Regions from separate parts of the Streptomyces sp. NPDC107581 genome, predicted to be linked through region 2. Evidence: predicted binding sites of a transcription regulator. Region 2 holds the regulator's gene; each other region holds the start of a gene.
What was found. The regulator HrcA, encoded in region 2, represses chaperone genes, less so after heat shock. The targets are predictions, from matches to a motif close to TTNGCACTCNGNNNNNCNGAGTGCNAA.
Positions count from the first base shown of each region.

Region 1: the regulator HrcA is predicted to act here: its motif matches at 2,900-2,926, upstream of groES (co-chaperone GroES).
Region 3: the regulator HrcA is predicted to act here: its motif matches at 6,631-6,657, upstream of groL (chaperonin GroEL).

Region 1 covers NZ_JBVKBH010000007.1:200,244-209,675, forward strand. The annotation lists gene ACZ7P3_RS19670 (ester cyclase) at 1-506, shown strand, start outside; gene groL (chaperonin GroEL) at 706-2,328, opposite strand; gene groES (co-chaperone GroES) at 2,445-2,753, opposite strand; gene ACZ7P3_RS19685 (polysaccharide deacetylase family protein) at 3,038-3,865, opposite strand; gene ACZ7P3_RS19690 (polysaccharide deacetylase family protein) at 3,898-4,827, opposite strand; gene ACZ7P3_RS19695 (THUMP-like domain-containing protein) at 4,918-6,084, shown strand; gene ACZ7P3_RS19700 (RNA polymerase sigma factor) at 6,089-7,348, opposite strand; gene ACZ7P3_RS19705 (YciI family protein) at 7,395-7,751, opposite strand; gene ACZ7P3_RS19710 (FG-GAP and VCBS repeat-containing protein) at 8,061-8,891, opposite strand; gene ACZ7P3_RS19715 (LCP family protein) at 8,873-9,432, opposite strand, start outside.
Region 2 covers NZ_JBVKBH010000003.1:392,843-402,274, reverse strand. The annotation lists gene ACZ7P3_RS08555 (SpoIIE family protein phosphatase) at 1-186, shown strand, start outside; gene hemW (radical SAM family heme chaperone HemW) at 214-1,446, shown strand; gene ACZ7P3_RS08545 (DUF3097 domain-containing protein) at 1,877-2,680, opposite strand; gene ACZ7P3_RS08540 (MBL fold metallo-hydrolase) at 2,715-3,464, opposite strand; gene hrcA (heat-inducible transcriptional repressor HrcA) at 3,847-4,863, shown strand; gene dnaJ (molecular chaperone DnaJ) at 4,864-6,000, shown strand; gene ACZ7P3_RS08525 (nitronate monooxygenase) at 6,203-7,321, shown strand; gene ACZ7P3_RS08520 (16S rRNA (uracil(1498)-N(3))-methyltransferase) at 7,318-8,064, shown strand; gene ACZ7P3_RS08515 (VOC family protein) at 8,082-8,474, shown strand; gene ACZ7P3_RS08510 (hypothetical protein) at 8,416-8,808, opposite strand; gene ACZ7P3_RS08505 (hypothetical protein) at 8,909-9,432, shown strand, end outside.
Region 3 covers NZ_JBVKBH010000009.1:207,256-216,687, forward strand. The annotation lists gene ACZ7P3_RS24240 (NADH:flavin oxidoreductase) at 62-1,189, opposite strand; gene ACZ7P3_RS24245 (hypothetical protein) at 1,307-1,567, opposite strand; gene ACZ7P3_RS24250 (hypothetical protein) at 1,564-1,794, opposite strand; gene ACZ7P3_RS24255 (helix-turn-helix domain-containing protein) at 1,911-2,750, shown strand; gene ACZ7P3_RS24260 (DUF397 domain-containing protein) at 2,734-2,940, shown strand; gene ACZ7P3_RS24265 (hypothetical protein) at 3,202-4,020, shown strand; gene ACZ7P3_RS24270 (Uma2 family endonuclease) at 4,080-4,760, shown strand; gene groL (chaperonin GroEL) at 4,846-6,468, opposite strand; gene ACZ7P3_RS24280 (cold-shock protein) at 6,918-7,121, opposite strand; gene ACZ7P3_RS24285 (MoaD/ThiS family protein) at 7,566-7,841, opposite strand; gene thrC (threonine synthase) at 7,838-9,121, opposite strand; SAM riboswitch class I at 9,139-9,282, opposite strand; gene ACZ7P3_RS24295 (glucosyl-3-phosphoglycerate synthase) at 9,412-9,432, shown strand, end outside.

The DNA of each region.
Region 1 (9,432 bases), on a different contig from region 2:
CGGAGACCGACACGATCTTCCGGGAGATGGTCGCCCTGTGCGACGGGACCCCAACCTTCACGGACCTGGACGTGGTGCGCGACGAGCCGCTGCAGGCGGCCACGGCCCGCCGGTTCTTCGACACGATCGCGGTGCAGGGCCCGCTGCCGCCGCTGAACGACCTGCTCGCGGAGAACTACCACGACCACGATCCGGCCAACGAGCAGGACACCCTCGGGCTGGACAACATGCGGCGTGAGATCGAGATGTGGCGGGGCGCCTTCGACTTCACCTTCACGGTCGGGGACCAGATCACCCAGGGGGACCGGGTGTGCACCCGCTGGACCTGGAACGGCATCCAGACCGGTGAGTTCCTGGGCCTGCCCAACACCGGCCGCCAGGTCTCGATGACCGGGACGACCATCTTCCGCCTCGGCGGCGACGGCAAGCTCCACGAGGGCTGGTGGCAGTACGACCGGCTCGGGCTGCTCGGGCAGTTGGGGGCGCTGGACGCGCTGGAGAACTAGCCGGCTCCCGGGGCCGTCCGGCGGGCCGGGCCGGCTCCGGGCAACGGTGCCTCGTCGGTGCGCTTCCGGCACGACCTGCCGGCAGGCCCTGGCCGGCCGGGACACGGCGGCCGGCACAGCGAAGGCCCGGCACAGCGAAGGCTTGGCACAGCGAAGGCCCGGCACCCCACAGGGTGCCGGGCCTCGGTGCTGAGGTGCGTCAGTGGGCGTGGCCGTGGCCGTGGCCCGCCTCGGCCGGCTCCTCTTCCTTCTTCTCGACGACCAGGGTCTCGGTCGTGAGCAGCAGGGAGGCGATGGAGGCGGCGTTCTCCAGGGCGGAGCGGGTGACCTTGACCGGGTCGATGACGCCGGCCTTGACCAGGTCGCCGTACTCGCCGGAGGCGGCGTTGTAGCCGTTGCCCTTCTCCAGCTCGGCCACCTTGGAGACGATGACGTAGCCCTCCAGGCCGGCGTTCTCGGCGATCCAGCGCAGCGGCTCGACGGCGGCGCGGCGGACGACCGAGACACCCGTGGCCTCGTCGCCGGTCTTGCCGAGGTTGCCCTCGAGGACCTTGACGGCGTGGACCAGGGCGGAGCCACCACCGGAGACGATGCCCTCCTCGACCGCGGCGCGGGTCGCGGAGATGGCGTCCTCCAGACGGTGCTTCTTCTCCTTCAGCTCCACCTCGGTGGCGGCGCCGACCTTGATCACGCACACGCCGCCGGCCAGCTTCGCGAGGCGCTCCTGGAGCTTCTCGCGGTCCCAGTCGGAGTCGGTGTTCTCGATCTCGGCCTTGATCTGGTTGACGCGGCCGTGGACGTCCTCGGACTTGCCGGCGCCGTCGACGATGGTCGTGTCGTCCTTGGTGACCGTCACGCGGCGGGCGGAGCCCAGCACGTCCAGACCGGCCTGGTCGAGCTTGAGGCCGACCTCCTCGGAGATGACGGTGGCGCCGGTGAGGACGGCCATGTCCTCCAGCATCGCCTTGCGGCGGTCGCCGAAGCCCGGGGCCTTGACCGCGACGGCGTTGAACGTGCCGCGGATCTTGTTCACGACGAGGGTGGAGAGGGCCTCGCCCTCAAGGTCCTCGGCGATGATCAGCAGCGGCTTGGAGGCACCCGACTGGATGACCTTCTCCAGCAGCGGCAGCAGGTCCTGGATGGAGGAGATCTTGCCCTGGTTGATGAGGATGTAGGGGTCCTCCAGGACGGCCTCCATGCGCTCCTGGTCCGTCACGAAGTACGGCGACAGGTAGCCCTTGTCGAAGGCCATGCCCTCGGTGAAGTCCAGCTCCAGACCGAAGGTGTTGGACTCCTCGACGGTGATGACACCGTCCTTGCCGACCTTGTCCATGGCCTCGGCGATCAGCTCGCCGACCTGCTGGTCCTGGGCGGACAGCGCGGCGACGGCGGCGATGTCGGACTTCTCGTCGATCGGGCGGGCCGAGGCCAGCAGCTCGTCGGAGACGGCCTTGACCGCGGCGTCGATGCCCTTCTTCAGGGCGGCCGGGGAGGCACCGGCGGCGACGTTCTTCAGGCCCTCGCGCACCAGCGCCTGGGCGAGCACGGTGGCGGTGGTGGTGCCGTCACCAGCGATGTCGTTGGTCTTGGTCGCCACCTCCTTCACCAGCTGGGCGCCGAGGTTCTCGTACGGGTCCTCGATCTCGACCTCGCGGGCGATCGTGACACCGTCGTTGGTGATGGTGGGAGCGCCGAACTTCTTGTCGATGACGACGTTGCGGCCCTTGGGGCCGATCGTCACCTTCACCGTGTCGGCCAGCTTGTTGACGCCGCGCTCGAGGGCGCGACGGGCGTCCTCGTCGAACTTCAGGATCTTCGCCATGACAGCGGGAGCCCTCTCGGAATCTGTGGGTGAAAAAAGAACTGCGCCCCGGCGCCCGGCTTCTCATGTGGTCGCGGGGGCCAGGGGCGCAGCTTCAAGCGGAATGCTTGAGGTGATTACTTCTCGATGATCGCGAGGACGTCGCGAGCCGAGAGGACGAGGTACTCGTCACCGTTGTACTTCACCTCGGTGCCGCCGTACTTGCTGTACAGGACGACGTCGCCGACCTTGACGTCGAGCGGCAGGCGCTCGCCGTTCTCGAACCGGCCCGGGCCCACGGCGAGGACGGCGCCCTCCTGGGGCTTCTCCTTCGCGGTGTCCGGAATGACCAGGCCAGAGGCGGTGGTCTGCTCGGCGTCGAGCGGCTGGACCACGATGCGGTCCTCGAGCGGCTTGATGGCAACCTTGGAGCTGGTGGTCGTCACGATCCGACCTCCCCCTTCGGAGATCTCACGGGGTTAACTGTCTGAGGTGGCGACCAGGTGGATCCGTCGTCGCGGGTGCCGGACCTGCCCGTCGCTTTGTTGGCACTCTCCAGTGGGGAGTGCCAGAGCCGAGACTATGACCGCGATTAGCACTCGGTCAAGCGGAGTGCCAATGCCGTGCCGCGCGTCGGCCGGGGATCCCGGGTGCCCGGAGCTTCTTCGGGGCCAGAGAGGGCCCCGAGGTCCAGGACGCCGGCAAGCCCGCGGAGGGCCGGAGCGTCCGGCTACAGGTAGTCCTCCAGACGGCCCACCGTCAGTCCCTTCGCCTGGATCCGGCGCAGCAGGCGCCGCGTGCGTTCCTTGAGGGTGGGGCCCGTGGCCTCGTCGGGGCCGACGAGGACGATGTCGCCCGGGCTCAGGTGTCCGGCGCCCCGCACATAGGTGATGCCGTCGGGGGTCATGGCGGCGCGCCACAGGACGAGCGTGGAGATGCCGCAGTCGGCTGCCGCGCGCAGGGTGGTGGAGTCGAACGTGCCGTAGGGCGGGCGGAAGAGGCGGGGGCGGATGCCGAAGCGGGACTTGAGTTTGTCCTGCTGCCCGCAGATCTCGGCGCGCTGGCCGGCGTAGGGCAGTCCGGGCAGCGCCGGGTGGTGGAGGGTGTGGTTCTCGATGCCGGCGCCGACCGCGCGCAGCCGGGCGAAGTGGCCGTACCCGGGTCCCACGACGCTGTCGGTGAGGAAGAAGCTGACCGGCAGCCGCAGTTCGCGGACCATGTCGACGAACCGGGGGTCCCGCTCGGCACCGTCGTCGTAGGTAAGGAAGACGACCTTGTCGGTGGTCCTGACGCGGTCCACGGCCCGGGGGCGGGAGGGATCGGCCCCATGGGCCGTCAGGAGGCGGACCGGGGGGCTGGGCGGGGCGGCGAGCGGGGCGGCCAGGCCCCAGCGGCGGTACGCCTCGTCTCCAGCCGGGCGCGACGGCCGTACCCTCTGCGCGGCCTTCTTGCCGAGGCGTTCGATGGGGTCGACGGACTGGGCGCAGCCGGCGAGGAGGAGGGCCGGGGCGAGGGCGGCGGCCAGGGCGGCCCGCACACCTCGCGGGCCGCCGTGCACACGTCCCGGACCGCTCCGCGCGCCTCGCGAACTCACAGGTAGTCCTCCAGGCGTGCCACGGCGTACCCCTCGCGCGTGACCTTGTTCAGGAATCTGCGCATGTCGTCGACCATCGTGCCGTCCCAGTCCTTGCGGCCGCGGAAGTGGGTGAGCACGATGTCGCCGGGGTGCAGGCTGCGGTCCCAGTCGCGGTACTCCCAGTGGTCGACGAAGACCTCCTCGTCCCAGATCGGCGCGTACTTGATGCCGCAGGACTTGGCGGCGCGCAGGGTGTCGCCGTTGTAGTTGCCGTAGGGCGGGCGGAAGACGGTGGGCGCCTTGCCGAACTGCTTCTTCATGATGTCCTGCATGCCGCAGATCTCGGCCTTCTGCTCCTCGTAGGACAGGCCGGGCAGATACGGGTGGGTCAGGGTGTGGTTGTTGAGGGTGTGGCCCTGCGACTGCATCGTGCGGAAGAAGCCGTAGTCGTCCTTGACGAGGTAGTTGCTGAGAAACGCCGAGTAGGGGACCTTCAGGTCGCTCATCATGCGCAGGAAGTCGGGGTCCTTGTTGTCACCGTCGTCGATGGTGAGGAAGACGACCTTCTGCTTGGTGGGGACGGTGGTGAAGACCGGGGGCAGGTTCTCCTCCTCCTGGCCGTCCACCTCGAAGCCGTCGCGGGGGGTGATCTCCGGCTTCCTGGCCGGCGGGGCCGGGGGCGCCAGCGGCACCCGGTTCAGTTTCCAGTGCCGGGCGGCGGCGACCAGTCGGGCGTGCTCGGCGGCGGCGCGGGCCCGGGGGTCCAGGGCCCGGGCGGGGCCGCCGTGCCCGGGTTCACCGCCCCTGGCGTGGGCGCCGGAGTCCGCGCCGGGGGCGGCGCAGCCGGAGGCGAAGGCGGCGGAGGCCAGCGCGGCCGCTCCGCAGCGAAGGGCGACCGCGCGAAGCCGTGCCCGAGATTTGTCATTTTGTACTACTAGTCGCATAGCGCCGGATCTTCCCAGGACCGGACCCCGGATCCGGCCCGACAGGGCCGCCGGAAGCGCACCATCCACCGACTGGCCCACAATGAGCCGGTGAACGACCTCGCCCCCCTCCTCACCCCCGAAGGCCGCGCCCTCCTCGACGAGGTGCGCGACACCGATCCCGCCCAGGAGCTGGCCGTCGCCACCCGGCTGCGCCGTGACCACCCCGCCGGCCTGGTGTCGGCGGCGCTCGGACAGGCCCGGCTGCGGCAGCGGGCGGCGGCGAAGTTCGGGGCGGCGGACGCCGGGCGGATGTTCTTCACGCCGAACGGGGTCGAGCAGTCGACGCGGGCGAGCGTGGCAGCGTACCGGGCGGCCCGCATGAAGGAGCAGGGGGTGACCTCGGTCGCCGACCTGTGCTGCGGGATCGGCGGCGACGCGATCGCGCTGGCGCGGGCCGGGATCCGGGTGCTGGCCGTGGACCGGGATCCGCTGACGGCGGCCGCGGCCCGCGCGAACGCCGAGGCACTGGGGCTCGCCGAGCTGATCGAGGTGCGGGAGGCGGACGTCACCCAGGTGAGCACGGCGGGCTACGACGCCGTGTTCGTGGACCCGGCCCGGCGGGGCGGGCGGGGCCGGATCTTCGACCCGGAGGCCTACTCGCCGCCCCTGTCCTGGGCGGTCGCCACGGCTCTCGGGGCTCCCCGCGCGGCCCTGAAGATCGCCCCCGGCGTCCCGCACGAGGCGGTCCCGGCCGAGGCCGAGGCCGAGTGGATCTCGGACGGCGGGGACGTGAAGGAGGCCGTGCTGTGGTTCGGCACCGAGCCGGGCCTGGTCCGGGCCACCCTGCTGCCGGGCCCGCGCACGCTCCGCTCCCGGGGGCTGCCGGATCCCCGGGTGAGGTCCGTGGGACGGTACCTGTACGAGCCGGACGGCGCCGTCATCCGCGCGCATCTGGTCGCCGAGGTGGCCGAGGAGGTCGGCGGCGGCCTGGTCGACGCGACCATCGCGTACGTCACCGCCGACGCGCTGCACCCCACCCCGTACGCCTCCGCCTACGAGATCACCGATCAGCTCCCCTTCAACGTCAAGAAGCTGAAGGCCCTGCTGCGGGAGCGGGAGGTCGGCACGCTGACCGTGAAGAAGCGCGGCTCGGCGGTGGAACCGGAGGAGCTGCGCAGGAAGGTCAAGCCGCAGGGGCCCCGCGCGGCGACGGTGTTCCTGACCCGGGTCGCGGGGGCGCCGACCATGCTGATCGGGTCCCCCGTGCGGCCGTAGTCCCTCACCGGCCGGGCAGGGAACGCACCTTCGCCCGCAGCAGCCGGCGCTCGCTGTCGTTGCGGGTCAGTGCCGCCGCACGGACGAACTCCTCGCGGGCCTCGTCGGTACGGCCCAGCCGCGCCAGCAGGTCGCCGCGCACGCTGGGCAGCAGATGGTAGTCCCGCAGGGCGGGCTCGGCGGCCAGCGCGTCCACCAGCTCCAGGGCCTCGGCCGGGCCCTCGGCCATCGACACGGCGACGGCGCGGTTCAGTTCGACGACCGGGGACGGCGAGCGGACGGCGAGCAGGCCGTACAGGGTGGCGATGGTCCGCCAGTCGGTCTCCTCGTAGGAGTACGCGTGCGCGTGGCACGCGGCGATGGCCGCCTGCAGGGCGTAGCGGCCCGGCGCGCCGGTGGAGGTGGCGCCGGCGCGGTCCAGGGCGCGGATGCCGCGGGCGATGAGCATGCGGTTCCAGCGGCGGCGGTCCTGGTCCTGGAGGAGCACCGGTGTGCCGTCGGGGCCGGTGCGGGCGGCGGTGCGGGAGGCCTGGAACTCCAGCAGCGAGGTCAGGCCGTGCACCTCGGGTTCCTCGGGCATCAGGGCACAGAGCAGGCGGGCCAGGCGCAGGGCGTCCTCGCACAGCCCGGGGCGCAGCCAGTCGTCGCCCGCGGTGGCCGCGTACCCCTCGTTGAAGACCAGGTAGATGACGTCCAGGACGGACCCGAGCCGGGCTTCGCGGTCGGGGCCGTACGGCACCTCGAAGGCAACGTTCTTCGTGGCCAGGGTGCGCTTGGCGCGGACGATGCGCTGGGCGATCGTCGGCTCCGGGACCAGGTGGGCCCGGGCGATCTCGGCCGTGGTCAGACCGCCGAGCAGGCGCAGGGTGAGCGCGGTGCGGGCCTCGGGCGACAGCACCGGGTGGCAGGTGGTGAAGACGAGCCGCAGCAGGTCGTCGTCGATGTCGTCCGGGTCGGCGGGCTCCTCGGGCAGGGCCGTGGTGGTGAGGTCCCGGCCGATCTCGGCGAGCTTGCGGGCGTAGTTCTCGCGGCGCCGGACCAGGTCGACGGCGCGGTGCCGGGCGGTGGCCATGAGCCACGCCCCGGGGTTGTCGGGCACGCCGTCCCGGGGCCAGCGTTCCAGGGCCGCGACCAGCGCGTCCTGTGCCAGTTCCTCGGCGATGCCGACGTCCCGGACGATCCGGGCGACGCCGGCGACGACCCGCGGGGACTCCAGGCGGAAAACGGTCTCGATGGCATGTGCCGCGGTGGGCTGTGCTTCCACAGCCCACCATGCAACACCCCCGGACGGCCCGGGGCCAAGGAAGGGCTCAGCCTTCCGCGATCTCCCTGACCTCGCAGGTGACCGTCCAGAACTCCTCGTGGACCTTCAGGAACCGCTTGGTCCACTCCAGGGCCTCGGCCTTGTCCTTGCACTGCATGAGCGCGTAGCCGCCGATGACCTCCTTGGACTCGGTGAAGGGCCCGTCGGTGACGGAGATCTTCCCGCCCTCCCAGCGCACCCGGGTGCCCTGGGCGGAGGGCGTCAGGCCCGCGGTGTCGAGCATCACGCCGGCCTTGGTGACCTCCTCGATCAGCTCACCCATCCGCCGCATCAGCTCCTCGCTGGGTCCCTCGGCGGGGGCGGTGGACTCGTCGATGCGCACGAGCGACAGGTAACGGGGCATGGTGACTCCTTCGGTCGGGCGGCGGGGCCTTCCCCCGCCGCTCACCTGTGCGTCGAACGGGAGCGACCCGGATCGACACACCTGCCGAAGATTCTTCGAGGTTTTTCCGCCGGAGCTCGACCGGCTTGCCGAAGCTCGACCGGCCCGCCGGAACTCGACCGGTCTGCCGGAGTCCAACCGGCCCGCCGAAGCTCGACCGGCCCGCCGGAACTCGACCGGTCTGCCGGAGTCCAACCGGCCCGCCGAAGCTCGACCGGTCTACCGCAGCTCGACCGGTCTGCCGGAGCCCAAGCGGTCTGCGCCGGATCCCTACTGGAGCGCGGACCCGAACGACGCCTTCGTGTACGGCGCGCCCACCGCCTTCCCGCCGAAGGCGAGGGCCGCGTCCGCGACCAGGCCCGTGGGGCGGCCGCGCAGGACCCAGACCGCGCCGTTGCCCGCGTCCTCGTCCGGCGCGGCGGCGGCCAGGTCGGCATGTCCGTTGCGGTTGATGTCGACCAGGGCGACCGTGGACCCGAAGTCGTCGTCCACCTCGGCGGTGCCGGGCACGCCCTTGGTGTTCTGGCCGAAGGCCTGCGCACCGGTGCCGGTGACGCCGGAGCGGCTGCCGCGCAGCACGTCGACCACACCCTCGGAGCGGTTCTCGCCCGGCACGCCGACCGCCACGTCGTCGATGCCGTCGCCGGTGATGTCACCGACGGCGACCGAGGTGCCGAACCTGTCCAGGCTCTCCGTGGCACCGGGAACGCCGGGGGTGTCCTGGGTGAACCTCTTCCAGGTGCTGGGCGCCCCCAGGCCGGCGGCCGAGCCGTAGGCCACCCAGATCTCTTCCTCTTCGACCCGGCCGGTGACGAGGTCGGCGTGGCCGTCGCCGTTGACGTCCCCGATGGCCACCGCGCCGTCTCCGGGGACGGCGGGGCCCGGGACGAAGCCCGAGGGGGTGCTCAGGAGCACCTTGGTGCAGTCGACCCCGTCGCCGCAGTACGCGGACAGGGCGAAGTCGTCGCGGCCGTCGCCGTTGAGGTCGCCGGTGGTGCCGCCGCGGATGTCGAAGTACTGGAGCTTGTCGGCGTCGAGGGGCTTGATGGCGGCCGGGACGCCGGTGCGCTCGGCCGGGCCGCTCAGCGCAGGGAGGCCCAAAGGTCGCTCGCCGCCGGTTCCTCTGCCACCACCCGGTTGGGGTCGGAGGGTGCCGCGACGACGGGCATCATCACCGTCTTCACCCGGCCGGAGGTGAGACCCCTGAGGCTCTGGCCGAGCTTCGTCAGCTCGCCCAGGGAGTCCAGGCCGGTGTCCGTGGTGAGGCTGGCGGTGACCGCGTCGGCGACCCGGTAGAGCTTGGCGGGGTCGGTGAGCAGGTCGATGGCCGCCATCCGGTCCAGGAGGGCCTTGACCAGCTTCTGCTGCAGGCCTATGCGGCCCAGGTCGCTGCCGTCGCCTATGCCGTGCCTGGTGCGGGCGAGGGCGAGGGCCCGGGTGCCGTCGAGATGGTGGGTTCCGGCCTTCAGATGCAGATGGCTCAGGCTGTCGTCGATGTCCTGGCCGGTGGTGACCGTGACGCCGCCCAGCGCGTCCACCAGCCGGGCGAAGCCGGAGAAGTCGATCTCGACGTAGTGGTCCATGCGGACGTTCGTCATCGACTCGACGGTCTTGACCGCGCACACCGGACCGCCCACGGAGT
Region 2 (9,432 bases):
GGGGTGACCGAGCGGCGCTCCGGCTCCCGCCAGTTCGACGACGGCGACGGCCTCGCCCGGGCCCTGTCCGGCTGCGCGGGCCTGGGCGCCGAACCGATCGCGGAAAGGATCCGGCGCCTGGTGCACGACTTCGGCGGCGGCCTGCCGGAGGACGATCTGGCCCTCCTGGTGCTCCAGGCGGAGTGACCGCCGTCGTGCGGGACAATGGAGGACATGCCTTCCGCACTCCCCGACGGCGAGCCCGTCCCCGACGACGGCGCGTTGCCCTCCGCCGCGCTCGCCGGCGCCGCCGACCGGCCCTTCGGGTTCTACCTGCACGTCCCGTACTGCGCGACCCGCTGCGGCTACTGCGACTTCAACACGTACACCGCCACCGAGCTGCGCGGCACCGGCGGAGTGCTCGCCTCCAGGGACAACTACGCGGACACCCTGACCGACGAGGTCCGCCTGGCCCGCAAGGTGCTCGGCGACGACCCGCGCGCGGTCCGCACGGTCTTCGTCGGCGGCGGTACGCCGACGCTGCTGGCCGCCGACGACCTGGTGCGGATGCTGGCCGCGATCCGCGACGAGTTCGGCCTCGCACCGGACGCGGAGATCACGACGGAGGCGAACCCGGAGTCGGTCGACCCGGCCTACCTCGCCACGCTGCGCGAGGGCGGCTTCAACCGGATCTCCTTCGGCATGCAGAGCGCGAAGCAGCACGTGCTGCGGGTGCTCGACCGGACCCACACCCCCGGGCGCCCCGAGGCGTGCGTGGCCGAGGCACGGGCGGCCGGCTTCGAGCACGTCAACCTCGACCTGATCTACGGCACCCCCGGCGAGTCCGACGACGACTGGCGGGCCTCGCTGGAGGCGGCCCTGGGCGCGGGCCCCGACCACGTCTCGGCGTACGCCCTGATCGTGGAGGAGGGCACCCAGCTCGCCCGCCGTATCCGCCGGGGCGAGGTCCCGATGACGGACGACGACGTCCACGCGGACCGCTACCTGATCGCGGAGGAGCTGCTGTCGGCGGCGGGCTTCGACTGGTACGAGGTCTCCAACTGGGCCACCTCACCGGCCGGGCGCTGTCTGCACAACGAGCTGTACTGGCGGGGCGCCGACTGGTGGGGCGCGGGGCCGGGCGCGCACAGCCACGTGGGCGGGGTGCGCTGGTGGAACGTCAAGCACCCGGGGGCGTACGCGGCGGCCCTGGCCTCCGGCCGCTCACCGGGCGCGGGCCGCGAGCTGCTCTCCGACGAGGACCGGCGGGTGGAGCGGATCCTGCTGGAGCTGCGGCTGCGGGAGGGCGTGCCGCTGTCGCTCCTGAAGGAGGACGGACTCGCGGCTTCGCGGCGGGCACTGGCCGATGGGCTGCTGCGGTCCGGTCCGTACGAGGAGGGACGGGCGGTGCTGACGTTGCGGGGACGCCTGCTGGCGGACGCCGTTGTGCGGGATCTGGTGGACTGATCACCCGGCGGAGTGAATCACTGCGGAACGCCGGTTCGGTCCCCAACCTGGTCCGCAGGCTGCCGCCGACGGTACGCGGCGGATGCGGAGGGCCACGGAGATGACCGCTGTGGATGATCGCCGGGTGGCACGGGGCTCGGGGCGGACTGCCGGACCGAGCGGACTCGTAAGTCCGGTGACCCGGTGCAGCTGCCGGTCGTGGGCATCGACCTGGATACGAGCCGGTTCGGCACTCGTCCGCCGCTGACTGTTTCGCCGTGACGATCAGCTCTTCCGCCGCTGACTGTTTCGCCGTGACGATCAGCTCTTCCGCTGCTGACTGTTTCGCCGTGACGATCAGCTCTTCCGCTGCTGACTGTTTCGCCGTGACGATCAGCTCTTCCGCCGCCGACCGCTACGCCGTGACGATCAGCTCTTGCACCGCCGACCGCTACGCCGTGACGAAATCGATCAGCTCCTCCACCCGCCCCAGCAGCTCCGGCTCCAGGTCCTTGTAAGACCCCACCCGCTGCAGAATCGCCTGCCACACCGCGCCCGTGTTCTCCGACGGCCACCCCAGTGCCCGGCACACCCCCGTCTTCCAGTCCTGCCCGCGCGGCACCTTCGGCCAGGCCGCGATCCCCACCGAGGCCGGCTTCACCGCCTCCCAGATGTCGATGTACGGGTGGCCCACCACCAGCGCGTGCTCGCTGGTCACCGACTCCGCGATGCGCCACTCCTTCGTGCCCGGGACGAGGTGGTCCACGAGCACCCCGAGCCGCGCGTCCGGACCCGGCGCGAACGACGACACGATCGACGGCAGGTCGTCCACGCCCTCCAGGTACTCCACGACCACGCCCTCGACGCGCAGGTCGTCGCCCCACACCTTCTCGACCAGCTCGGCGTCGTGCCGGCCCTCGACATAGATGCGGCCGGCGCGGGCCACGCGGGCGCGGGCCCCCGGGACCGCGACCGAGCCGGAGGCCGTACGGGTGGGACGTACCGGAGCCGTGGACGACGGCCGCACGAGCGTCACCGCCCGCCCCTCCAGCAGGAAGCCGCGCGGCTCCAGCGGGAACACCCGGTGCTTGCCGAAGCGGTCCTCCAGCGTCACCGTGCCCGCCTCGCAGCGGATCACCGCCCCGCAGAACCCCGTACCGGGCTCCTCCACCACCAGGCCCGGCTCCGCCGCCACCTCCGGCACAGGCCGGGACTTCTTCCACGGAGGGGTCAGGTCGGCGGAGTACTGGCGCATTCGAGTGACGATAGGAGAAGTCGCGGACCGGCGCTCACGACACGCCGAAACGGGCTGCCAGCTCGTCGCGTTGCCGTCGTACGAACGCCGCGTCGACCACCGCTCCGTGACCGGGCACGTACAGCGCGTCCTCGCCGCCGAGGGCGAGCAGCCGGTCCAGGGCGTCCGGCCAGCGGGACGGCACGGCGTCCGGGCCCGCCTGGGGTTCGCCGGACTCCTCCACCAGGTCGCCGCAGAAGACGATCTCCGGGGACCCCGCGACCCCCGCGACCCCCGGGACCGCGGGGACGAGCACCGCGAGGTCGTGGGCCGTGTGGCCGGGACCCACGTTGGCCAGCAGTGCCTGGCGGCCGCCGCCGAGGTCCAGCGTCCACTCGCCGGAGACCGGATGGCGGGGCGGGACGAGCGCGTCCACCGCCTCGTCCGCGTCCGAAGCGGGCAGGCCGTTCCTGATCGCGTCCAGGCGCAGTTCCTCGCGCTCGTGGGCGAACACCGCGTCGACGCCCACCGCCCCGTACACCTCCGCCCCGGCGAAGGCGGCCGCGCCGAAGACATGGTCGAAGTGGGGGTGGGTGAACGCGAGATGAGTCACATGCAGGCCTGCCAGCTGCTGTGCGCGCTCCCGCACCCGGGCGCCCTCGGCCAGACTCGACCCGGCGTCCACCACCAGCGCCGTACCCGCGCCGAGGACCAGGCCCACGGTGCAGTCCCAGCCGGGCAGCCGGCACCGCCCGACCCCGGCGGCCAGCCGCTCCCACCCCGCCTCTTCCCAAGTCACCGTCATACCGTGACGCTAGGGCCTGCCTTCCGGATCCGCTCGCAGACGCGGGGCCGGCACGCACATCTGCCGCGTTGTCGTCGGTTGCCGATTCCCCCGCGCCCGGCTCCGCTCGCGCGGGGGGACCCCCATCGCGTCGACGCCCTCCTCCGCCTTGCAGCTGCACGCACCGGCCCCCGCCCGGGTCGGCCGGACACGTACCGTGGCTTTCCTGCGACCTGATCCAGAAGGCAGGCCCTGGCTGTTCAACCAGGTAAGGCGGCAGCGACCTTGCCCAGTCAGTACCCCACGGCCGTACACTGGCCCGGGGAACTCTGGCACTCGGACACGCAGAGTGCCAGGCGGACGACCGAAGGGCCCAGGGACGACATGCTGGAGGTGCGCGCGGATGCTGAGTGAACGCAGGCTTCAGGTGCTGCGCGCCATCGTCCAGGACTACGTGGGCACCGAGGAGCCGGTGGGGTCCAAGGCGCTCACCGAGCGGCACAACCTCGGCGTCTCCCCGGCGACCGTGCGCAACGACATGGCCGTCCTGGAGGACGAGGGGTTCATCGCCCAGCCGCACACCAGTGCCGGGCGCATCCCCACCGACAAGGGCTACCGGCTCTTCGTGGACAAGCTCGCGGGCGTCAAGCCGATGACGGCGCCCGAACGGCGGGCCATCCAGAACTTCCTGGAGGGCGCCGTCGACCTCGACGACGTGGTGGCGCGCACCGTGCGGCTGCTCGCGCAGCTGACCCGGCAGGTCGCCGTCGTGCAGTACCCGTCCCTGACCCGGTCCACCGTGCGGCACGTGGAACTGCTCTCGCTCGCACCCGCGCGCGTGATGCTCGTGCTGATCACGGACACCGGCCGGGTCGAGCAGCGGATGGTCGACTGCCCGGCGCCGTTCGGCGAGGCGTCCCTGGCCGATCTGCGGGCGCGGCTGAACAGCAGGGTCGCGGGCCGCCGGTTCACCGATGTGCCGAAGCTGGTCGAGGACCTGCCGGAGGCCTTCGACGCCGAGGACCGCGGTACGGTCTCCACAGTGCTCTCCACTCTGCTGGAGACACTGGTCGAGGAGAACGAGGAGCGGCTGATGATCGGCGGTACCGCCAATCTCACCCGCTTCGGACATGATTTCCCCCTCGTGATCCGGCCCGTCCTGGAGGCCCTGGAGGAGCAGGTCGTGCTCCTCAAGCTCCTCGGCGAGGCGAAGGATCCGGGCATGACCGTGCGCATCGGGCACGAGAACGCCCATGAGGGACTCAACTCAACCTCCGTCGTGTCGGTCGGCTACGGTTCGGGCGGCGAGGCGGTTGCCAAGCTCGGCGTGGTCGGACCGACCCGCATGGACTACCCGGGAACGATGGGAGCGGTACGCGCAGTGGCACGGTACGTCGGACAGATCCTGGCGGAGTCGTAAGTGGCCACGGACTACTACGCCGTTCTCGGCGTGCGCCGCGACGCGTCGCAGGATGAGATCAAGAAGGCGTTCCGCCGGCTCGCGCGCGAGCTGCACCCGGACGTCAACCCCGACCCGAAGACCCAGGAGCGGTTCAAGGAGATCAACGCCGCTTACGAGGTGCTGTCGGACCCGCAGAAGAAGCAGGTCTACGACCTCGGCGGCGACCCGCTCTCCCAGTCGGGCGGCGCCGGTGCGGGCGGCTTCGGGGCCGGTGGCTTCGGCAACTTCTCCGACATCATGGACGCGTTCTTCGGCACGGCGTCGCAGCGCGGGCCGCGCTCGCGCACCCGGCGCGGCCAGGACGCCATGATCCGGATCGAGGTCGAGCTGGACGAGGCGGCCTTCGGGACGACCAAGGACATCCAGGTCGACACGGCCGTCGTCTGCAACACCTGCAACGGCGAGGGCGCGGCTCCGGGAACGTCCGCCCAGACATGTGACATGTGCCGCGGCCGCGGCGAGGTCTCGCAGGTCACCCGGTCCTTCCTGGGCCAGGTCATGACCTCCCGCCCCTGCCCCCAGTGCCAGGGCTTCGGCACCGTCGTGCCGACCCCGTGCCCGGAGTGCGCGGGCGACGGCCGGGTCCGCTCCCGCCGCACCCTCACCGTGAAGATCCCGGCCGGTGTCGACAACGGCACCCGGATCCAGCTCGCCGGCGAGGGCGAGGTCGGGCCCGGCGGAGGTCCGGCCGGCGACCTGTACGTGGAGATCCACGAGCTGCCGCATCCCACCTTCCAGCGGCGCGGCGACGACCTGCACTGCACGGTCACCATCCCGATGACCGCGGCGTCCCTCGGCACCAAGGTGCCGCTGGAGACGCTGGACGGGATGGAGGAGGTCGACATCCGGCCCGGTACGCAGTCCGGGCAGTCGATCCCGCTGCACAGCCGGGGCATCACGCATCTGCGCGGCGGCGGCCGGGGCGACCTGATCGTGCACGTCGAGGTCCTGACGCCGACCAAGCTGGACCCCGAGCAGGAGCGCTTGCTGCGGGAGCTGGCGAAGCTGCGGGGTGAGGAGCGTCCGACGGGCCAGTTCCAGCCGGGGCAGCAGGGACTGTTCTCGCGGCTGAAGGACGCGTTCAACGGGCGCTGACGTCGGATGGAGGCCCGGGGGCACCGGCCCCCGGGCAGCCACCGCCGGCCGGGGCGGCAAGAGCCGTTCCCGCTGTCGAAGGACGCCTCCGGCGGGCGCCGGGCCGTCGCGCACGGGGTGCTTCGGGACCCCCTATGCCGGTGACCTATGCCACGGGAAGCCCGGATTCGGACTTGTTCACAGGACGTGACAACATGCCGTCATGTCCTCCGCGCTGACCGATCTCTTCCCCCAGCCGATCGTGCAGGCCCCCATGGCGGGCGGTGTCTCCGTCCCGCAGCTCGCCGCCGCCGTGTCCGAGGCGGGCGGTCTCGGTTTCCTCGCCGCCGGATACAAGACCGCCGACGGCATGTACCAGGAGATCAAGCAGCTGCGGGGGCTCACGAGCCGTCCCTTCGGCGTGAACGTGTTCATGCCCCAGCCCGAACACCCCGGTGCGGGCACCGGCACCACGGGAGCGGCCACCACCACGCCCCCTTCCGGAGCCGTCGAGGTCTACGCCCACCAGCTGGCCGGCGAGGCCGCCTGGTACGAGACCGAGCTGGGCGACCCCGACAGCGGCCGGGACGACGGCTACGACGCCAAGCTCGCCGTGCTCCTCGACAACCCGGTGCCGGTGGTCTCCTTCCACTTCGGCGTCCCGAGCCGCGAGGTCATCGACTCCCTGCGCCGTGCCGGAACCTTCACCCTGGTCACCGCCACCACCGCCGAGGAGGCCCGCGCGGTCGAGCGGGCCGGGGCGGACGCGGTGATCGCACAGGGCGTGGAGGCCGGCGGCCACCAGGGCAGCCACCGGGACGTCCCGGAGAACGACGGCTCCGGCATCGGCCTGCTCTCGCTGGTCGCACAGATACGGGAGACCGTGGGCATCCCGATCGTCGCCGCCGGCGGCCTGATGCGCGGCAGTCAGATCGCCGCCGTGCTCGCGGCGGGCGCGAGCGCGGCCCAGCTGGGCACGGCGTTCCTCGCCACCCCCGAGTCCGGCGCGAACGCCCTGCACAAGCAGGCGCTCACCAACCCCCTGTTCGCGCGCACCGAGCTGACCCGCGCCTTCTCCGGCCGCCCGGCCCGCGGCCTGGTCAACCGCTTCCTGCGCGAACACGGCCCGTACGCCCCCGCCGCCTACCCCGAGATCCACCACCTGACCTCGCCGCTGCGCAAGGCCGCCGCCAAGGCCGGGGACGCGCAGGGCATGGCGCTGTGGGCGGGCCAGGGACACCGGCTGGCCCGGGAGGTTCCGGCCGGGCGGCTGGTGGAGGTGCTGGCGGGCGAACTCGCCGACGCCCGGACAGCGTTGTCGGCCGGGGGTGACCCGCGATGACCGCCCCGGTCTTCGTCGTCGAGCACTTCGACGCGGACAGCCACCGGTACGTCCTGGACGGCCCCGAGGGTCGGCACGCCGTCTCCGTGAAGCGGCTGCAGCCCGGTGAGGAGGTCGTCCTCACCGACGGCGCCGGCCGCTACGCGGTGTGCGAGGTGATCGGCACCGAGGGCAAGGACCGGCTGATCGTCCACCTGGCATCGGTCTCCGAGGAGCCCGAGCCCGCCCCGCGCATCACCGTCGTCCAGGCCCTGCCCAAGGGCGACCGGGGCGAGGTCGCCGTCGAGACCATGACCGAGGTCGGCGTCGACGCCGTCGTGCCCTGGCAGGCGGCCCGCTGCATCACCCAGTGGAAGGGCGACCGCGGGCTGAAGGCCCTCGGCAAGTGGCGGGCCACCGCCCGCGAGGCCGGCAAGCAGTCCCGCCGGGTCCGCTTCCCGGAGGTCGCGGACGCAGTGACGACCAAGCAGGTTGCCGCACTTCTCGCCAAAGCCGATTTCGCCGCCGTCCTCCACTCCGACTTCGAGCACGGCAGCACCCCGCTCGCCACCGCCGAACTCCCCGCCGAGGGCGAGATCGTGCTGGTCGTCGGGCCCGAAGGCGGCGTCTCCCGGGACGAGCTGGCGCTCTTCCAGGAGGCCGGCGCGCGGGCCTATGTGCTCGGGCCCACCGTGTTGCGCACATCCACCGCCGGCACCGCCGCCGCGGCTCTCCTGCTGGGCCGCACCGGCCGCTGGTCCTGACCCCAGGGAGCATCACCGTGGAACTCGCCCAAGTCCGGCTGCTCGTCACCGACTTCGCCGCCTGCTACCGCTTCTACGCCGACGTCCTCGGGCTCAAGCCGCAGTCCGGGGCGACCGAGGGACCGTACGAGAAGTTCAGCCCGCACACGGGCTCCGCCGGGATCGCGCTGCAGGACCGCGCGATGATGGCCGAAGTCCTGGGCGAGCTGGGCGAGGAGGCCTGCGGTCACCGCTCCCTGGTCGTCCTGCGCGTCGACGACCTCGACGCCTACTGCGCCGGGATCACCTCCCGCGGCGCCACCCTGCTGCACGGCCCGGCCCTCATGACCGACCGTATGCGGGTGGCCCACCTCAAGGACCCGGAGGGCAATCTGGTGGAGCTTCAGGAATGGCTCCTGCTGCGCGCCTGACGACGACGGCCGGCAGCAGCTCCCAGCCGTCCACCTCGCCGGCGGCGGGCCCGCGCCGCAGCACCTCGTCCACGAAGGCGCGTACGGCACCGGGCTCGTGCAGATTGACCCAGCGCCCCTGCTCGTCGGCCACGAGCCCGGAGTGGGCGTAGCCACCGTCGGCGACCACGCGGCCGGGCCCGCCCCGGAAGACCACCCGCACCACCCCTTCGTTCCGGGACAGCGTCAGCACCTCCCGGCAGGGCCCTTCGCGGGAGTGCCGGTGCCGGACGGTCCACCGCCACTCGTCCCCCTCGCCCACGACCAGCCGCCGGACCCTGCGTGTGCTGCGCATCGGGCCAGCGTACGGAACCGCCCGGGCGGAGCGCAGGTTCAGGTCACGTGGCCGTTTCCGGTCTACCGCCCGGTCCGGCGCCGGTGGGACGCTGCCCTGCATGGGGCCTTTGAAGCGCAGTGGGCAGCGGACGCGGCGGGCGCGCGGGACCCGGGTGGCGGCCGGAGCAGGGCTCGCGGTGGTGGCCCTGGGGGGCGTGGTGGCCTGTGAGCCCGGCGGACTCAGCTCGGCCATGGTCGCGTACACCACCGACAAGACCGCGACGGACGAACTCAAACAGCACCACGTGGGCGTGAGTTGGCTCACCTGCACCGGAAGCTTCACCGCCGGCTTCGGGAAGACCCGTGCCCCCTCGACCTCGACGACACAGACCGTCGTCTCCGTCGACTGCCAGGGGCAGACCACGGACAAGCGCAAGATCACCGTCACCGGGAAGGTGACCAGGGTCGTCGACGGGGCCTGTGTGCGCGGGAATCTGACGGCGGAGGTCGCAGGCAGGCAGGTGTTCCGCGTCAGCGGCCTCGGCAACTGCAGTGCCACGCCCCGCGTGACGTACAAGCCGCCCTCCTACCACCCCACGTACCACCCCGCCCCCCGGCAGCCGGCCCCCACCGTCACCGTCAC
Region 3 (9,432 bases), on a different contig from region 2:
CCGCCCCGACACAGCCGCGTCAGCCCGGCCACCCCCACGCTGCCGCCCCTGCACAGCCGCGTCAGCTCAGCGTCTTGACCGCGGCAGCGTCGTACGGCTTCAGGTCCTCGAAGCGGTCGGCGAGCACCTTGGCCGCCCACTCGGGGTCCTGGAGCAGCGCACGGCCGACGGCGACCATGTCGAACTCGTCCGCCTCCAGGCGGTCCAGCAGGTTGTCGATGCCCTTGACCTGGGAACCCTCGCCCTGGAACGCGTTGATGAAGTCGCCGTCGAGGCCGACCGAGCCGACGCTGATGACCTGCTTGCCGGTGATCTTCTTGGTCCAGCCCGCGAGGTTCAGGTCGGAGCCGTCGAACTCGGGCTCCCAGTAGCGGCGGGTGGAGGCGTGGAAGACGTCCACACCGGCGGCGGCCAGCGGGGTCAGGATCGCCTCCAGCTCCTCGGGGGTCTCGGCGAGGCGGGCGCCGTAGTCCTGCTGCTTCCACTGCGAGTAGCGGAAGATGACCGGGAACTCGGGGGAGACGGCCGCGCGGACGGCCGCGACGATCTCCGCCGCGAACTTGGTGCGCGCCACCGGGTCGCCGCCGTAGGCGTCCGTACGGCGGTTGGTGCCCGCCCACAGGAACTGGTCCAGGAGGTAGCCGTGGGCGCCGTGCAGCTCGACACCGTCGAAGCCGATGCGCTCGGCGTCGGCCGCGGCCTCGGCGAACGCGGCGACGACGTCGTCCAGGTCCTGCTGGGTCATGGCCTTGCCGGTGAGCTCGGCACCCTCGCCGACCAGGCCGGACGGGCCCATCGCGGGGGCGTCCGGGAAGGGCGCGTCGCCGTCCTTGCGGACCATGCCGATGTGCCACAGCTGCGGGACGATCGTGCCGCCCGCCTTGTGCACCTCCTCGGCGACCCTCGCCCAGCCCGCCAGCTGCTCCTCGCCGTGGAACCGGGGCACGCGGTCGCTCTGGCCGGCCGAGTCGTGGCCGACGTAGGTGCCCTCGGTGACGATCAGGCCCACGCCCGCGGCGGCGCGGCGGGCGTAGTACGAGATCACGTCCTCGTCGGGGATGCCCCCCGGGGAGAACATGCGGGTCATCGGGGCCATCACGATCCGGTTGGGCACGGTGAGCCCGTTGAGCGCGATCGGCCGGGAGAGGATCTGGGCCGCGCGGGAGGCGGCGGGCGTGGTGACGGTCACGTGGGGGGCTCCTCGTGAGATGGCGACGTTAACCAGTGGGTATGTGCATGCGCATTGGTGCAGCTCCTTAAGTAAACCGTCCCGGCGGCGAAACGCATTCCCCACCCAGGAACGTCTTCATGTGACGCCGGGCACACCCCCGGGCGGCGACTCGGTCATGCCACGGAGGAGGGTCTCCCGGTTCAGCCGCCGCACCCGCTCCCGCAGCACCTCGTCCGGCGGCGCGGTTCCGGCCGACTCCGGCGGGCAGTCCCACTCGCGCCCGCCACCCACGGGCCGCAGCTGCACATATCCGCCCACGTGCCCCATCACCTCGCCGAGGCGACCGTTCCGCGCGTCGACGGCATACGAGCCGACCGCGGGCCCGCCGCCGCTCACACCTCACCACCGCGTGCCGCACCGCGCAGGACGGCCGCCAGTCGCGAGGCGACGCCCAGGTTGCAGCGCCCGAGGTCGACCAGGGCGTACGGCTCACCGTGCGCCCCCGTCCAGGGATCGACGCGCAGTGACGGCAGGATGATGCCGACGTCATGCAGGGCCGCGCGCAACTGCTCCACGGCCTCCTCGGTCGTCCGGGCCGGCCGGTGGCTCTCCGTCGTCCCCATCGGGCCTGTACCTCCACAGTGAGTGTTCGCGTTCGCTACACAGCGTGGCCGCGACACGGCTAGCCTGGCCATACACGGCGCCCCAACAACCCCATGTGCGTGACAGGGAGTTGCCCATGGCAGGACCGAAGGACCTCGACCCGTCGTCATCGCCGCGGGCCCTGCTCGGCGCGGAGTTACGGCACGCCCGCGAGAAGGCCGGGCTGAGCCAGGAGGAACTGGGCCGACGGCTGTTCGTCAGCGGGTCGTTCGTCGGGCAGCTGGAGGCGGGGACGCGGCGGATGCAGTTGGAGTACGCGCGGTTGTTGGACGAAGTACTTGGGATGGAGGACTTTTTCCAGCGGAACTGCGCGGCGGCAGCCAAGTCGAAGTATCCGGAGCACTTCGCGGAGGCGGCGGAGGCGGAGGCTGCCGCTACGGCCATCAGGCAATACACACCGCTTCTCATCCCTGGCCTGCTCCAGACGCCCAGGTACGCACATGCTGTGTCCCGCGCCTATCAGCCGACGGCTCCGGATGAGGCGAACGCCGAGTTGGTGGCACACCGGATGGAGCGGGCGAGAATCCTCGACGATCCAACAGAGCCGTTGTTTTGGGCGGTGATTGACGAAGCCGCACTGCGCAGGGCGACGGGAGGGCGTGCGGTGATGATCGATGCCCTGCACCACATCATCGGCGTGGTCCTTCGGAACCGAGCCATCGTGCAGGTGCTCCCTTTCGAAGCCGGGGCCCATCCGGCGCTGGAGGGCGCCATCAAGCTCATGGACTTCAAGGACGCCCCTCCGCTGGTCTACTTCGAAGGGGTCGGTACGGGTCGGCTGGAGGATGACCCAGCTACGGTCGCCCGGCTGAGGTTCACGTTCGATCTCCTGGTTGCCTCCGCGCTCTCGCCGGAGAAGTCCCTGGCCCTGCTGGAGACAGTGGCGCAGGATTACGAGCATGACGAGCATTCCTGACTACGACGCAGCCACTTGGTGCAAGTCCAGCTACAGCGGGGGAAGTGGCGGCGATTGCCTGGAAGTCACCGTCGACTTCCCTGCCGTCATCCCCGTCCGCGACTCCAAGACCCCCCTCGGCCCGAAGCTCGTGTTCCGGGCGGAGGCCTGGTCGGCGTTCGTCGAAAACCTCAGGAACCTCGGCGCCTGAGCCTCGGGCTTCGAGCCCCGAGCCCTCTTTTCAAGGAGTGGGTGGAGGGCCTCAACCCACCCTCCCACCCGGCGAGTTGACTTGACGCGTTCGGCTTGCCACGCACGGTGACGGTCGTCTAGCGTCCCGCATAACGAACAGCCCCCGCCAGGTGCGCCAACACCTGCGGGGGCTTGACCAACGAGATCGAAGGCAAGTCGATCCATGGCTGACGCCAAGTTTAGTGCTGCCCCCCTGTCCGCGCACGTGTCCCCGCACCCGATGGCCAATCCGGGTTACGGCAAGCGCTCGGCACCTGATCAACTCCCCCGCACCAACCATGACTTCGCATACTTACCGCCCCGCGAAGCCGCCATCGCCGCGTACGTCGACCGCCTCCCCGACGGCGCCGACATCTCCGTGAAGACGCTGGCCAAGACGCTCCCGTACGGCCAGTGCGCCTTACGTACGGCCCTCAACGCCCTCCAGCGGGCAGGGCACTTACGGCGAGGACGGGAACGGCTGGAGACCGGCTCGGGCGGCTCGCGCTGGATCACCCGATCGTGGTGGTCCCGTACTGCGCGTGACGACGGCTGGTGGGCGGCGTTCACACGCGGCGACGTACCGGAGGACCCACCCGAACGGCCCGGCCCCACCCGCTCCCGCGCCCACGTCCTCCTCGCCGCGCTGGGTCGTACGGCCCCGGTGCTGTCCCTGTCCGCCGCCGACTGCGCCGCGCTCGCCCCGCTGGCGGAGGAGTGGTTCGCACGCGGGGCCACCGAGGAGATCCTCCTGGCCGCGCTGACCGCAGGTCTGCCCACGCCCGTCCACAGCCCGGCGGCCCTGCTCCGCCGCAGGCTGACCGACAAACTCCCGCCGGAACCACCGGCACCACGCCCGCCCCGCCGGTTCCTGGAATGCGCGGAGTGCGGAGTACCGGGGCGTCCGGAAGCACTGCCGGGAGGCGTGTGCGCCGGCTGCCGGGGTGAGCGCGCTCCCGCGCACCCCCGTACGCCCCTGCCGGCTTCAGCAGTCCAGATCCACGCAGCCGAGATCCGCGCTGCGATGTCTCTCAAACGACCGGAAAGGGCACCCGTATGACGGCATCCACGGTCCGACATGACCACTCAGGGGCACGATGGAAGGGAGGAGGCAATGCCATGACCCCTGACACCGAAGAACGCCCGCAGATGTCCGTCGAGGACTTCGAAGAGCTTGTACGCAGGGCTCCCCGGGAGCTGAGGAACCGGCTGGAGTTCCTTGGCGGGCGCCTGTGCGTACGACACGGGCCGCTCGACGTCGAGGAGTTCGAGGAGCTGGCCGCGGTGGCCCCTGAAACTGTGCGGCTTGAGTACATGAACGGAAAAGTAGAGGTCAAAGCAGTGCCGGACGGCAAGCACACGTCGATCTTCATGTGGCTGCTACGTCAGTGCATGCAACAGCGCCCGGAGCTGGACCTCGCACCGGAGCGGGGAGTGAAGGCCGAGGCCTACCGCAAGGGGCGCGCCCGCACGGACGGTTTCCTGGCACCCGTGGATCACTTCGCCGAGGACGGCGAGTGGTCGATTCCCGACGGTGCCTTGATGGCCGTGGAAATCACCTCCCACGACCGCGACACCGACCAGCGCGACCGCGTCGACAAGCCCATCGGCTACGCCGAAGCCGAGATCCCCGTCTACCTCCTCATCGACCGCGACAACAACACCGTCGTCGTCTACAGCGAGCCCAAGGACGGCCGCTACCAGCAGTCCCCGTCCTACCCCTGGGGTGCCACCGTCGAACTCCCGCCCCCGGTGGCCATCACCCTCGACACCGAACCGCTCAAGCGCTACGCCGACTGAAAACGCCCAAGGGCGGCACCCCCAGCCAGAAGCATGGGAGCACCGCCCTCGGAACGGAAGGACAGGCGATCAACCGTCAGGTCGATCAGAAGTCCATGTCACCGCCCGGCATGCCGCCCGGAGCGGCCGCGGCGGCCTTCTCCGGCTTGTCGGCGATGACGGCCTCGGTGGTGAGGAACAGCGCGGCGATGGAGGCGGCGTTCTGCAGGGCAGAGCGGGTCACCTTCGCCGGGTCGATGATGCCCTCGGCGATCATGTCGACGTACTCGCCGGTGGCGGCGTTCAGACCGTGGCCGACGGCCAGGTTGCGCACCTTCTCCACGACGACGCCACCCTCGAGACCACCGTTGACGGCGATCTGCTTCAGCGGGGCCTCCAGGGCGAGCTTCACGGCGTTGGCGCCGGTCGCCTCGTCACCCTCCAGGTCCAGCTTCTCGAAGACCGAGGAAGCCTGGAGCAGGGCCACGCCACCACCGGCGACGATGCCCTCCTCGACGGCGGCCTTGGCGTTGCGGACGGCGTCCTCGATGCGGTGCTTGCGCTCCTTGAGCTCCACCTCGGTGGCGGCACCGGCCTTGATGACCGCGACACCGCCGGCGAGCTTCGCCAGGCGCTCCTGCAGCTTCTCGCGGTCGTAGTCCGAGTCGCTGTTCTCGATCTCGGCGCGGATCTGGTTGACCCGGCCGCCGACCTGGTCCGAGGAGCCGGCACCGTCGACGATGGTGGTCTCGTCCTTGGTGATGACGACCTTGCGGGCGCGGCCCAGGAGGTCCAGGGTCGCGTTCTCCAGCTTGAGGCCGACCTCCTCGGAGATGACCTCGCCGCCCGTGAGGATGGCGATGTCGCCGAGCATGGCCTTGCGGCGGTCACCGAAGCCCGGGGCCTTGACGGCGACGGACTTGAAGGTGCCGCGGATCTTGTTGACGACCAGGGTCGACAGGGCCTCGCCCTCGACGTCCTCGGCGATGATCAGCAGCGGCTTGCCCGACTGCATGACCTTCTCCAGGAGCGGGAGCAGGTCCTTGACCGAGGAGATCTTGGAGTTCGCGATGAGGATGTACGGGTCCTCGAGCGACGCCTCCATGCGCTCCATGTCGGTCGCGAAGTAGGCGGAGATGTAGCCCTTGTCGAAGCGCATGCCCTCGGTGAGCTCGAGCTCAAGACCGAAGGTGTTGCTCTCCTCGACGGTGATGACGCCTTCCTTGCCGACCTTGTCCATGGCCTCGGCGATCAGCTCGCCGATCTGGGTGTCGGCGGCGGAGATGGACGCGGTGGAGGCGATCTGCTCCTTGGTCTCCACGTCCTTCGCCTGCTCCAGCAGGGCGGCGGAGACGGCCTCGACGGCCTTCTCGATACCGCGCTTCAGGGCCATCGGGTTGGCACCGGCGGCGACGTTGCGCAGGCCTTCCTTGACCAGGGCCTGGGCCAGGACAGTCGCGGTCGTCGTGCCGTCACCGGCTACGTCGTCCGTCTTCTTGGCGACTTCCTTGACCAGCTCGGCGCCGATCTTCTCGTACGGGTCCTCGAGCTCGATCTCCTTGGCGATGGAGACACCATCGTTGGTGATCGTGGGGGCGCCCCACTTCTTCTCGAGGACGACGTTGCGGCCCTTGGGGCCGAGCGTCACCTTCACGGCGTCCGCGAGCTGGTTCATGCCGCGCTCGAGGCCGCGCCGCGCCTCCTCGTCGAACGCGATGATCTTGGCCATGTGAAGTGGTCCCTCCAGGACTGGGGGTGATTCCTTCGGACCGCGCCCGCGCCCGCGACGGACGGCTCGCATGCCATGTGGTTCCTTGCCCCACCCGGCCTGCGGGCCTCACCGACCCGGTCCTTCGTTGTCACTCTCACCTTCAGAGTGCTAACGCAATGATTAGCACTCGGCATGGTCGAGTGCAAGCGCCTCACGGGGTACAGCGGGGGTACTCAGCCCCCGGCGAACACGGGCGAACACCGGGTGCACACCGGTCGGACGCCGGACGGACGCCCGTCGGACGCAGGACAGACGCCGGTCGGACGCCGGACGGACGCCCGTCGGACGCAGGACGGACGCCGGGCGGACGCAGGACAGACGCCGTGCAGGCACCGCAGGGACACCGGGCGGGCACGACGAAGGGCCCGCACCCTGTGCCGGTGCGGGCCCTTCGTCACAAGAAACGTTCAGGCGCTGAGGCGAACCATGTCGGCCTGCGGGCCCTTCTGGCCCTGCGAGATCTCGAACTCCACCCGCTGGCCCTCTTCCAGGGTGCGGTAGCCGTCCATCTGAATGGCGCTGTAATGGACGAAGACGTCCGCACCACCGTCGACCGCGATGAAGCCGTACCCCTTCTCCGCGTTGAACCACTTGACGGTGCCCTGAGCCATGCCTAACTCCCCTATTACTGGCCCTTGCACAGATCCACACTTCGCGGACCCGGGTCAGACCTCACCCCCCATTGGTCGGGGGCGTGCGCCGGAACGCGTCGACCGCGGCTGAATGTATCTGTCCAACTGCCGTCTGCAACAGGTCAATCGGACGAGAATTCTGGACGAGCCCGGTCCGGAATCTGCCTAAAATTCGGCTGAATTCAGGGCAAGTCGGGCTACGCAAAGGGGAGCAAAAGCCGCATACAGCCCGCCTACTTTGGCTACTTCTTGTCGGGCGCGCGGCGTGAAATCCGGGGCCTGCGACCCGCAGGTCCGGAACGCGTTCCCCAACTGTACCGCGCTCAATCACACTGAATGGCCCCCTCCGTTTCTCTCACGGAGGGGGCCATTCAGTGAACAATCGGTAGCCGAGGTTACCGAAGGTAATGATCGGTCATTCGGTCATCCGCCGGCAACGGCCGGAATGATGGAGACGCCGGCCCCGTCGGGGGTCACCGTCTCCAGGCCCTGCTCAAAGCGCACGTCGTCGTCATTGACATACACATTGACGAAACGACGCAGCTTGCCCTGGTCGTCCAGGACCCGGGCGGCGATCCCCGTGTGGTTCTTCTCCAGGTCCGAGATGACCTCGGCGAGGGTCGCCCCGTCGGCTGCGACCTCGGCCCGGCCGCCGGTGTAGGTGCGCAGGATGGTGGGGATGCGAACGGTCACGCTCATGCGAGGCCAGCCTCTCGGAAGGAGTCCAGGGTCGGGCGGATGGTGGCGGTGAGACCCGTGCCGGCCACCGCGTCGAGGGTCTTGAGGCCGTCGCCGGTGTTGAGGACGACCGTGGTGAGCGACGGGTCCAGCACGCCGTCCTCGATCAGCTTCTTCGTCACGCCGACCGTCACACCGCCCGCCGTCTCGGCGAAGATGCCCTCGGTACGGGCCAGCAGCTTGATCGCGTCGACGACCTGCGCGTCGGTCACGTCCTCCACCGCACCGCCCGTGCGGCGGGCGATGTCCAGCACGTACGGCCCGTCGGCCGGGTTGCCGATGGCGAGGGACTTGGCGATGGTGTTCGGCTTCTGCGGCCGGACCACGTCGTGGCCCGCCTTGAACGCGGTCGACACCGGCGAGCAGCCCTCGGCCTGCGCACCGAAGATCTTGTACGGCCGGTCCTCGACCAGCCCGAGCTTGATCAGCTCCTGCAGGCCCTTGTCGATCTTCGTGAGCTGGGAGCCGGAGGCGATCGGGACCACGATCTGGTCCGGGAGCCGCCAGCCGAGCTGCTCGCAGATCTCGTACGCCAGGGTCTTCGAGCCCTCCGCGTAGTACGGCCGCAGGTTGACGTTGACGAAGCCCCAGCCCTCGCCGGCCGGGTCGCCGATCAGCTCGGAGCAGAAACGGTTCACGTCGTCGTAGTTGCCCTCGATGCCGACCAGCTCGCCGCCGTAGACCGCGGCCATGACGACCTTGCCCTGCTCCAGGTCGTGCGGGATGAACACGCAGGAGCGCAGGCCGGCCCGGGCGGCCGCGGCGCCGACGGCACCGGCCAGGTTGCCCGTGGAGGAGCAGGAGAGCGTCGTGAAGCCGAAGGCACGCGCGGCCTCCAGCGCCTGGGCGACCACCCGGTCCTTGAAGGAGTGCGTCGGGTTCCCGGAGTCGTCCTTCACGTACAGCCCGCCGGTGACGCCCAGCTCACGCGCGAGGTTGTCGGCCTTGACGAGCTTGGTCCAGCCCGGGTTGATGTTGGGCTTGCCGGCCACGTCGGCGGGGACGGGCAGCAGCGGCGCGTACCGCCAGATGTTCGCGGGGCCGGCTTCGATCCGCTTGCGCAGCTCTTCGGTGTCGTAGGCGGAGAAGTCGTAGGCGATCTCCAGCGGACCGAAACACTCCTCGCAGGCGAACAGGGGCCCGAGCGGTACCCGGTGACCGCACTCGCGGCAGCTCAGGGCAGCGGCCGGCCCGAGGTCTACGGTGGAAGTGCTGGTGGTGGCAACTGTCTGCACAGCCATGGAGGCGAGGCCCTTTCTCCTCATCTTCCTCACGACGCATCTCGCCGCGAGACGGATTTGGCACCTTCCCTAGCCGGGAGCCTCGCGTGGAAGACGAGAAACCGGCTGGAGGGTTGCCGGGGCTTCATCGGGCCGTATCCCTCTGCCCCTCTGGATGAGCTGTATTCGGTTGTCGGCGCCCGCGGCCCACGACATGCGATGGTCACCGGCGTTGTTCAAGACTGTAACCGAAGGCCAGGACAGTTGAGATAGTCGTCCGAACCGCGAGACAACGTGAGGAGCCGCTGACTGTGCTGGAAGAAGTCGAGCGC